One region of the Williamsia sp. MIQD14 genome, then DNA from elsewhere that is predicted to be linked to it. Evidence: predicted binding sites of a transcription regulator. Region 1 holds the regulator's gene; each other region holds the start of a gene.
What was found. The regulator LexA, encoded in region 1, represses DNA repair genes until DNA is damaged. The targets are predictions, from matches to a motif close to CGAACANNTGTTCG.

Region 1 (3,273 bases):
CTGCGTGCTGGTGGGCATGGGCGTCACGTCACTGTCGAGTGCGCCCGCGGCCGCGGCCGGGGTGGGCGCCGCGCTCGGCCAGGTCACCACCGAGCAGTGCCGGGCCGCGGCCAGGGCGGCCCTGGCGACCGCGGATCCCGCAGACGCGCGCGTCGCCGCCGCGGCGGCCCTCCACGGCTGATCACGTCGCGGATCGGCTGACCTCACCGCCGGTGCGCGCGGTCCTCCACCTCGCGGACGAGGCCGATCATGGTCGTGTCGCGCTGCAGCGCGGCGTCGGAGAGCGGGTTGACGATGCCGCGCAGCGCAGCCACCGGGATCCACCGCCGCGGGACCTGGATCCGGGGTGACCTGGTCTCGATGCCGTCGGCGACCGCGAGCCCCACACGGCGGGGCTTGATCGGTGTGAGGAGCGGCCGCGGGAACGCCCGCTTGATCAATGCGGTGGCGAGCTCGTCCTTGCCGAAGGCGACGTCGGCGATGGGCGTGGCGACCCATCCCGGGTACAGCACCCCGGCCGTCGCACCATGGGCCGCCAGCTCGCTTCGCAACGCCCGACCGATCTGCTCCACGGCAGCCTTCGACGCCGCGTAGGGCGCATTCACCATGCCGTTGAGGTAGGCGTACGTCGACGAGGTGATCAGGACGTGGCCGCGCGCCTCGATGATGTGCGGCAGCGCCGCGCGCACGGTGTTCCAGACGCCCATCAGGTTCACGCCGATGACCCGCTCGAACACGCCGTCGGCCACGCTGGCAACGGTGTCGGCCGAATCCCCGCTGGAGATACCGGCATTGGCGAACACCACATCGATCCGGCCCCACCGATCCACGGCGCGATCGACCGCGTCGGAGAGATCCGCCGGGACCGTGACGTCGGCTTGCGCGGCGAGCACGCGTTCGGGGTCGAGTCCGCGCACGGCGTCGTCGACAGCCGACTGCACGAGGTCGAGTGCGACCACCCGGGCCCCGCGACGATGCACCTCGCGGACGACCTCACGTCCGATGCCGCCGGCGGCACCGGTCACCACGACCACTGCCCCGTCGAGGACCAATCGCTGTGCGCCCATCACGTCTCCTGTCGTCCACCCCGAGCGGGGGAACCAGTGTGACACGCGGCGTGGTCAGATGGCTTCTGCGGGGTGTGGGCGGGCGATCAGAGGCGACGCATGACGGTGACGACCTTGCCGAGGATGGCCGCCTCGTCACCGGGGATGGGGTCGAACTGTGGGTTGTGGGGCATGAGCCACACGTGTCCGTCAGTGCGTTTGAAGGTCTTCACCGTGGCCTCGCCGTCGATCATGGCCGCGACGATGTCGCCGTTGTCGGCGACGTTCTGCTGGCGGACGACCACCCAGTCGCCGTCGCAGATGGCGGCGTCGATCATCGACTCGCCGACCACGCGGAGGAGGAAGAGCGCGCCGTCGCCGACGAGTTCGCGGGGGAGCGGGAACACCTCTTCCACCGCCTCCTCGGCGAGGATGGGCCCGCCGGCCGCGATCCGACCGAGCACCGGGACGAAGGTCGGCGTCGGGAGCGACAGTGCGTCGGAGCCGCCGCCGTCGCCGGGATCGGCGTCCTGGACGTTCACCGCGCGGGGGCGGTTCGCGTCGCGTTTGAGGAAGCCCTTGCGTTCCAGGGTGCGCAGCTGGTGGGCGACCGACGACGTGGAGTTGAGGCCGACCGCGTCGCCGATCTCACGGATGCTCGGGGGATAACCGCGCTCGCGGACCGACGCACGGATGACCTCGAGGACCTTCGCCTGCCGGGGGGTCAGATCGGCCTCGCTGATCGGGCCGTCGGCGAACTCGGTGGTGGTGACGGTGGTGTCGGACACGGTGTCCCTCCTGTCGCGGCCCCGCTCCCGACCGGTCTGTTCGAACGGTTCGGACGACGCGCGGACCTGCTGTCACCTGGGACAGTAGTGCAGCGGATAACAACTTTCAAACATTTGTTCGACCGTGTCGGGACATTGTCGGAGCCGCGTGATACAAATCGAACACACGTTCACTCGAACGTCTGGTCGATGAGGAGCACGTCATGAATCAGACTCTCACGCGTCACAGCAGCACCACCGCCCACACGGGGTACCGCCCCTCCGGGAGCACCGTCGAGCGCGCGCCGCGGCCGGCGCAGCGCCCTGTGCCCGCTCGCCGGCGGCCCTCGGGTCGGCCGGTCGATGCACGCCCCGCCGGTGTGCTGTGCGCCGACGGACGTCGTCACGCGCCGGTGTCGCGTCGGCCCGCACCCATCGGATGGGGCGCGGCGATCGTCGCCGGCATCGCTCTCGCGGTCGCCGTGTGGGCGGTCGTGCTCGGCGGATCGGCCGCCACCGAGTCGACGGCCGCCCCCATCGCCGGGACCTCGGTCGTCCACGTCCGCGGCGGGGAGTCGTTGGGTGAGCTCGCCGCGCGCGTCGCCCCGGACCGGTCGACGTCCGCCGTGGTCGCCGACATCAAGGAGCTCAACCACATGAGCGGATCGGCGCTGACCGCCGGCCAACCGCTGCTCGCCCCCCTCTACCGGAACTGACCGGTGTGTGACGCTCGACCCGGGTCGGTATCCTCGCGACCGTGGGTCCACCTCGGACCCTGTGACGCCACGGGGCTCGTCCTCGACGCGCGTCGCCCGCGGATCAGGTTCGAGGACACGTCGATGCACTGCCCCTTCTGCAAGCACGAGGACACCCGAGTGGTCGACTCGCGGGTTGCCGACGAGGGACAGGCCATCCGCCGCCGCCGTTCGTGCTCGAACTGCGGTCGCCGGTTCACCACCGTCGAGAGTGCGGTGCTCGCCGTCGTGAAACGCAACGGGGTCACCGAGCCGTTCAGTCGGGAGAAGGTGATGCTCGGCGTGCGCCGCGCCTGCCAGGGCCGCGCTGTCGACGAGGACCGGTTGCGGCTTCTGGCCCAGCAGGTCGAGGACGCCGTGCGTGCCTCCGGATCGGCCGAGATCCCCAGCAACGAGGTCGGATTGGCCATTCTGGGACCCCTGCGCGAGCTCGACGAGGTCGCTTACCTTCGCTTCGCCTCGGTGTACCGGTCGTTCGAATCGGTCGACGATTTCCAGCGCGAGATCGACGACCTGCGGGCGTCACCGTCGCGCGCCGCCACCGCCTCCGTCGGTGCCGCCGGCGAGCCCGTCGATCGCCCGTAGGATCCGCTGCTCCGACACCGGGTAGGCGGGTCTGATCCGCTCGGCGAACAGCCCGATGCGTAGCTCCTCCACCATCCAGTGGATCTGCTCCCCGAGGGCGACGCGCCGTGCCGGTGTCGC
Region 2 (3,273 bases), on a different contig from region 1:
CCTACACCCGGGTCGGATACGCCGCGCCGATCGACTCGATCGACGATCTTCGCGCGGCGACAGTCGAACTGGCGAAGCGCGCACGCAACTAAGCCGCGTCGAGCATCGCGCGGAGTCGTCGTTCGACGGGACTGCCGGGCTGGTCGTGGTGACCTGGCGGTGCCGGGGCCCTCGAGACGTGACTGTGCCCGGTGGGTGTGGTGAGTGTGGCTGAGTGTCTTCCGGTGTCGTCGGTGACGACGAGCCAGCCGGGGTTCTGTTTGGCGCGGTTGTGGCTCACGCACATGCCGCTGCCGTTGTCTGCTGACGTCGCACCGCCCTGTGAATGTGGTTCGGCGTGGTCGTATTCGGCGATCGGGGCATCGCAATAGGGGATGCGGCAGGACTGGTCGCGGACGTCGAGGAATGTCTTGAGCCCGGCCGGGAACAGACGTGCGGTGGAGTCCATCGCCACCAGCGCTCCGCTCGACGGAGCCTTGTACAGGCGCCTCAAGGTCGAGTGGGCATCGGTGTCGAGGGCGGTGGCCACCATCGCGCGAGCGGTGTCGGCCGGTATCGGACCGTAGCCGGTCACGTGCGCCGCCGCAGGGCTGTCACCGAGCAGGACCTCGTCGGACATCACCACATTCACCGCCACCGGCAGAGCGTCTGCGGTCGCCACGCCCGTGACGCGTTCGACGAGAGCATCGTCCATCACCTGCGCGTGCGTCCGCTCATCGCCGCCGACGGTCGCATCGGCATGCCTCTTCAGCGACGCGAACACCGAGATCCCCGACACCAACGGCAGCAACGCCGACAGTCGCACCATCCCGTCAGGAGCCGGCCGCGTCGACACCCGACGATCTCTCGGTGCGAGCGCATGTCGGTCGACGACCGCCTGCGGGTCGAGTTCGTAGGCAATTCTTTTCACCTCGGCGTCGAGTGCGCGGTCCCCGACACCCTCGAGTGCGGACGTGTCGGCGCAGAGCCGGCGGTCGATCTCGCCGCGATCACGCGGGGTGAGGTGCGCGGTCTCCCGCACCAGGATCGACGCCCGCCACTCGGTGAGCGCACCGGACGCCAACGCAGCACGCGTGTGCGGCATCTCGCGCATCAACGCCCGCGCGAAACCGAGAGACCGACCGCCCGCTGACCCCGACGCCCTCCGCGCCAACGCCACCTCCGCAGCCAACCCACGGCCCTGCCGCGCCACCGGGACACCCGCCGAACGCTCGGCCTCGACACGCAACTCCTCGAGCCGCATCGTCTCCACCGCCTGCGCCGCAGCACAACCCGCCTTGATTGCCTCGAGAAGGGAGATCCGATCGATCGCGGTGGCTTCATCGGCAGCGTCGGGGGCGTCGACGAGACGCGACAGAAACGACTGCAGTGCAACCACTGTCGCGTCCTGCATCGCTGTCATGATCCCCCCGAATCAACTCTCGAATACATGTTCGAGTGTACCCGGACCCACCGACATCCGCCACGAGCAACCGTTCGTCGCTACCATGACCCACCATGCAGATCCCGGGTGTGGTCGCGACGGTGAACAAGCACGTGACGAATCGCGTGCAGGGCCTGTGGGCGTGGCTGATCCCGCCGTGGGCGGTGGTCCTGCACACGGGTCGCACCTCCGGGCGTTCCTATCGGACGCCTGTCGTCGGGTTCCACACGCCACAGGGTTTCGCGATACCGGTCCTCTACGGACCACGCACCCAATGGGTGAAGAATGTGACCGCCGCGAACGGCGGCGAGATCAGGCGCGCCGGCAAGCGGTACGAACTCACCGACCCGAGAGTCGTTCCGGCGTCGGAGATCACCGCGACAGGTGTGGCCGGCCGGTACGCTCGCGCGGGAGACTTCACCTTCGTCGCCACGATCGGTCGGCGGCTCTAGCTCACCACCGAAAAGGGGTCGCACAGAACGCACCCCGTCGCCTACGGTCGGGCCCATGCACCTTGCGATGATCGGAACGACGGCTCCGAGCCACATCTACCCGTCGCTGGCCGTCATCGCCGAGATGGTGCAGCGCGGACATCGTGTCACCTACGCCGTGGGCCGATCGGCCGCGACGATCGTCGAGCCATCCGGCGCCGAGATCGTGTCATGGGAGTCCATTCTGCCGCAGGGACAGGATGCGTGGCCCGACGACCCTGCTGCGGCGATGCACGTGTTCCTCGACGAGACGCTGGCAGCATTCGGCACGCTGACGCACTTCTACGACCACGATCGACCCGACCTGCTGCTGTACGACATCGGCGGCCTCGCCGCACCGGTCCTCGGTGTGCGGTACGGGGTTCCGGCTGTACAGCTGTCACCGGCGTACGTGGCCTGGGACGGGTACGCCGACGACCTCGCCGACATCGTGGGTCCCCTACGCAGTTCGGCGGCCGGCGAGCGATATCACGCCGTGTACTCGGAATGGCTGCGAGGCAACGGTATCGACACCGACCCGTGGGACTGGATCACCTATCCCGAACACTGCCTCTCACTCATCCCGAGGGTGATGCAGCCGCACGCCGACCGGGTCGGTGATCACGTGCAGTTCGTCGGACCGTGTCTCGACCCGAATCGCCTCGCTGATCGGAGCTGGACCCCACCCGCCGGGACGATCGTCTACGTGTCCTTCGGCACCGGCTTCAACGAACAGCCCGACTTCTACCGGTTGTGCGTCCAGACGTTCACCGACACCGATTGGCACGTCGTCATCTCCGTCGGCCACCGCGTCGACCCCACCGACCTCGGCGAACTGCCACCCAACGTGGAGATACACCGGCACGTTCCGCAGCTCGCGGTCCTTGACGCCGCATCGGTGTTCGTCACCCACGCCGGGATGGGCGGCTGCACCGAGTCACTGTGGTTCGGCGTACCCACCGTGGCCATCCCCCAAGCGGTCGACCAGTTCGGCAACGCCGACATGCTCGTCGAACTCGGAGTGGGAGCGCAGCTCACGATGGAGGAGGCGACGATGCAGACGCTGCTCGAGACCGTCGAGGGTGCGCTGACCCTGACCCATCGCGCCGCCGAGATCAGCGCCGAGGTCCGGGCGCACGGAGGCGTCACGGCCGCCGCCGACGCGGTCGAGCGGTTCCTCGCCTAGAAGCTCACCGTCGGCGGCGCCTGCTGGCCTTCAGGAGCCTTGTAGAACTCGCGGGTCGAGACCTTGGCGAAGCCGGCGAAGAACATCCACGGGATGGTCTGCACCAGGGTGTTGAGCGTGGTGACCGCGTCGTTGTAGAACTGGCGGGCGAAGGAGATCTGGTTCTCGGTCTCCGCCAGCTGGCCCTGCAGATC
Region 3 (3,273 bases), on a different contig from region 1:
CAAGAACCAGATCCTCACCAAGATCTACAACCGGCGCGCGCTCGACCCGCAGCAGGTGGTCGAGGAGGTGCTCGGCCAGGCCGAGGGCTTCACCCACCGCATCGCCGACGCCCGACTGCTGCTCAACCAGGCGCTCGAACGTGGCGAGACCGTGCTCCTGGAGGGATCGCAGGGCACCCTGCTCGACGTCGACCACGGCACCTACCCGTATGTGACGTCGTCGAACCCGACCTCGGGTGGCGCGTCGGTCGGTTCGGGCATCGGACCCACCCGCATCACCACGGTGCTGGGAATCCTCAAGGCGTACACGACCCGTGTCGGGTCGGGGCCGTTCCCGACCGAGCTGTTCGACGAGTGGGGCGAGTACCTCGCCAAGACCGGCGGCGAGGTGGGTGTCACCACCGGCCGGGCCCGTCGCTGCGGATGGTTCGACGCCGTGATCGCCCGCTACGCAACGCGTGTCAACGGCATCACCGACTACTTCCTGACCAAGCTGGACGTGCTCTCCAGCCTCGACACCATCCCGATCTGTGTCGCCTACGACGTCGACGGTGAGCGCGTCGACGACATGCCCATGACACAGACCGGCTTCCACCACGCGAAGCCGATCTACGAGGAGATGCCCGGCTGGTGGGAGGACATCTCCGGTTGCCGCACCTTCTCTGATCTCCCCAAGACCGCGCAGGACTACGTGCTGCGCCTCGAAGAGCTGGCCGGAGCGCACATCTCGTGCATCGGTGTGGGTCCGGGTCGCGATCAGACCATCGTGCGCCGCGAGATCCTCTAGGCGCCGGTGACCGCTCCCGGCGATCACGATCCGCGCGAGGACCTGCGCAACGTCGAACCGATTGAGGGGCGTCCGTGGATCTCGCGGATCTCCACACCGTCGAGTCGTGTGAGGATCGGTATCGCCGTCGTCGGTGTGCTGGCGATCGTCGGCGTGGCGGTACCGCTGTTCATCTCGCTGTTCACCGGTAGCGACGCGCCTGGTCCTGATGTCTCTGCTTCCGGGGTCCCGTCGTCAGCGGCGGCGCCGGTGAGCACCGTCGCGCGCTCGGCCGAGCCCATGTACTCGGCGCCGGGGGAGTGCATCTCGCTGTCGCAGACGCCTGCGGGCATCGTCCCGGCGAAAGTCGGCTGTGACGCTGCGCAGTTCACGTTCATCGTCGCGACGGCGCTGCAGTCGGCGACGGCGGGTTGTGGTGAGGGCCAGTACTCGCAGCTCACCCAGCCCGGCTTCGGAAAGCTCTGCATCCTGCCGAATTTCGCCGCCGGACAGTGCTATCGGATACCTGGCCCGGGCGGCACACTCGTCGACTTCCGTCGTGAGCCCTGCACCACGCCGGGCAGTGTCCGGGTGGTCGGCCGAGCTGCGTCGGCCACCATCACCTGCGACGGCGGACAGGTCGTCTCGTTCTCCCGGCCGTCGCCCCTGAGTTACTGCCTGACCCCTTCGGCCTGATCGACGTGGGCTGGTTGTGCTGACTGTGTGGAAACGGCCAGGCGAGTGGTTGTGCTGACTGTGTGGAAACGGCCAGGCGAGTGGTTGTGCTGACTGTGTGGAAACGTTCGTCGAGTGTGCTGACCGCGCACCGTGAGCCGCCTCCACGACGACGCACACTCGGCGATCGGTTTCCGCACCGTCAGCGGTAGTAAATCGCAATCAGAACAGCGAAATACACCAGCGTTCAACACTATTCACTGAAATCAACTCCCCACGCCTCGAACATCCGTGCTAACCTGGATGTACAGAACCACCTGGGGAGGGGGCAGTCCGTGAGCGATCTCGTCGCGAAATACGCTGCCCTGCAATCCCTTGTGAGAGAGATCGCCGAAGAGACCTCAGACGCCTACGACGACGAGACAGTCGTGCAGTTGGCGATCACCCATGAAACCGCTGTCCGCCAACTCCAGTCCGCCGGTAACCGCCGCATCCTCGAGGTCTCCGACCGCGACGCGCACCGCGCCGTCGGTTGCGTGACCGTCACCGAGTTCCTGCAGACGAAACTGCGCGTGACGCAACCGAAGAAGCGTCTGAAAGAAGTACAGGCGCTGGAGCCGATGCACGCGATGACCGGCGAGAAGCTACCGCCGGTGTGCCCGCACACCGCACGGGAATTGGCCGCAGGGTCGATCGGCCCCGACCACGTCCACGCCGTACTCGACGTGATGGCCAAGATCCCCACCGCGATCGAACCCGAGCACCGGGCCCTTGCCGAGCAGACCCTGGCCGAGTTCGCCACAGCACTGACGCCGAAAGAGATCGCCGCGGCCGGCGTGCGGATCCTCGCTCACCTCGATCCAGATGGCCGGTTGACCGACGACCGTGACCGTGCCCGGAACCGGAAACTGTCGCTGGGCTGCCAGGACTCGCAGTTGATGTCGAAGTTGACCGCCACGTTGGATCCGATCACGCGTGCGCTGTTTGATGTCGTGCTCGCCAAGTGGGCGGCACCGGGGATGAACAATCCCGACGACGACCAGTCACCCCGCGGTGACGGCAGTGAGATCAGCAGCGATGTGCTGCGGGAAGCGGCCGATCGGGATTGCCGCTCGCAGAGTCAACGCAATCACGATGCGTTGAAAGCACTACTCGATGCCGCGGTCAACGGTGGTCTCCTCGGTCGGTCGCATCGCGGGCTACCGCCGCAGATCATCGTCTCCATCACCGACGCCCAGCTTCGTGAGCACGCCGGGGTCGCGCGCACCGCGACCGGCAGCGATCTGCCCATCTCCAACGTGGTCAAGCTGGCCGCGACAGCGCAGACTCATCTCGCGGTGTTCAGCGACGTCACCAACGAGCCGCTGTTCTTCGGCCGGTCTCGCCGGCTCGCTTCACAGGCTCAGCGGCTGATGGCGTTCGCGAGGTACAAGGGCTGCAGTAAGGACGACTGCCCGACGCCGTTCGCGCACACCGAAATGCATCACGCCGAACAGGACTGGGCGGACGGTGGTCTCACCGACTCGCCGCACCTGGCACCCGCATGCGGACCCCACAACCGGGCCGTCGGCACCGAACCCCACCAGTGGACCACAGAGAAGATCACCGACGGCCCCGACAAAGGCCGCTACGGCTGGCGACGCAACACCGACCCACCCCATGCCCTCCGCGCCAACCAGCTACACCGCATCGACGAACTTCTCGAGCGATACCGGAACCCACCTGACGCCGTCCCTGCGTTGAGTCGGCGGTTCGACATCACCTGGCCGCGGGTTCACCTGCACCCGGCGGCCTGATCTGTGGTGGCGTTATACCGCCGCTGACTGTGCGGA

Region 2: a site for LexA is predicted at 1,423-1,436, ahead of ACQ7HM_RS09330 (DUF222 domain-containing protein). Genes of this name have one in related genera too.
Region 3: a site for LexA is predicted at 1,724-1,737, ahead of ACQ7HM_RS02990 (DUF222 domain-containing protein). Genes of this name have one in related genera too.

What each region holds. Positions count from the first base shown of each region.
Region 1 is NZ_JBPFDG010000005.1:464,159-467,431, reverse strand. It holds gene ACQ7HM_RS19635 (phosphoenolpyruvate--protein phosphotransferase) at 1-181, shown strand, start outside; gene ACQ7HM_RS19630 (SDR family NAD(P)-dependent oxidoreductase) at 204-1,067, opposite strand; gene lexA (transcriptional repressor LexA) at 1,154-1,834, opposite strand; gene ACQ7HM_RS19620 (LysM peptidoglycan-binding domain-containing protein) at 2,038-2,529, shown strand; gene nrdR (transcriptional regulator NrdR) at 2,653-3,153, shown strand; gene hrpA (ATP-dependent RNA helicase HrpA) at 3,091-3,273, opposite strand, start outside.
Region 2 is NZ_JBPFDG010000002.1:381,491-384,763, forward strand. It holds gene ACQ7HM_RS09325 (HugZ family protein) at 1-92, shown strand, start outside; gene ACQ7HM_RS09330 (DUF222 domain-containing protein) at 89-1,393, opposite strand; gene ACQ7HM_RS09335 (nitroreductase family deazaflavin-dependent oxidoreductase) at 1,498-1,875, shown strand; gene ACQ7HM_RS09340 (macrolide family glycosyltransferase) at 1,931-3,079, shown strand; gene ACQ7HM_RS09345 (LemA family protein) at 3,076-3,273, opposite strand, start outside.
Region 3 is NZ_JBPFDG010000001.1:679,389-682,661, reverse strand. It holds gene ACQ7HM_RS03000 (adenylosuccinate synthase) at 1-787, shown strand, start outside; gene ACQ7HM_RS02995 (hypothetical protein) at 794-1,462, shown strand; gene ACQ7HM_RS02990 (DUF222 domain-containing protein) at 1,777-3,237, shown strand.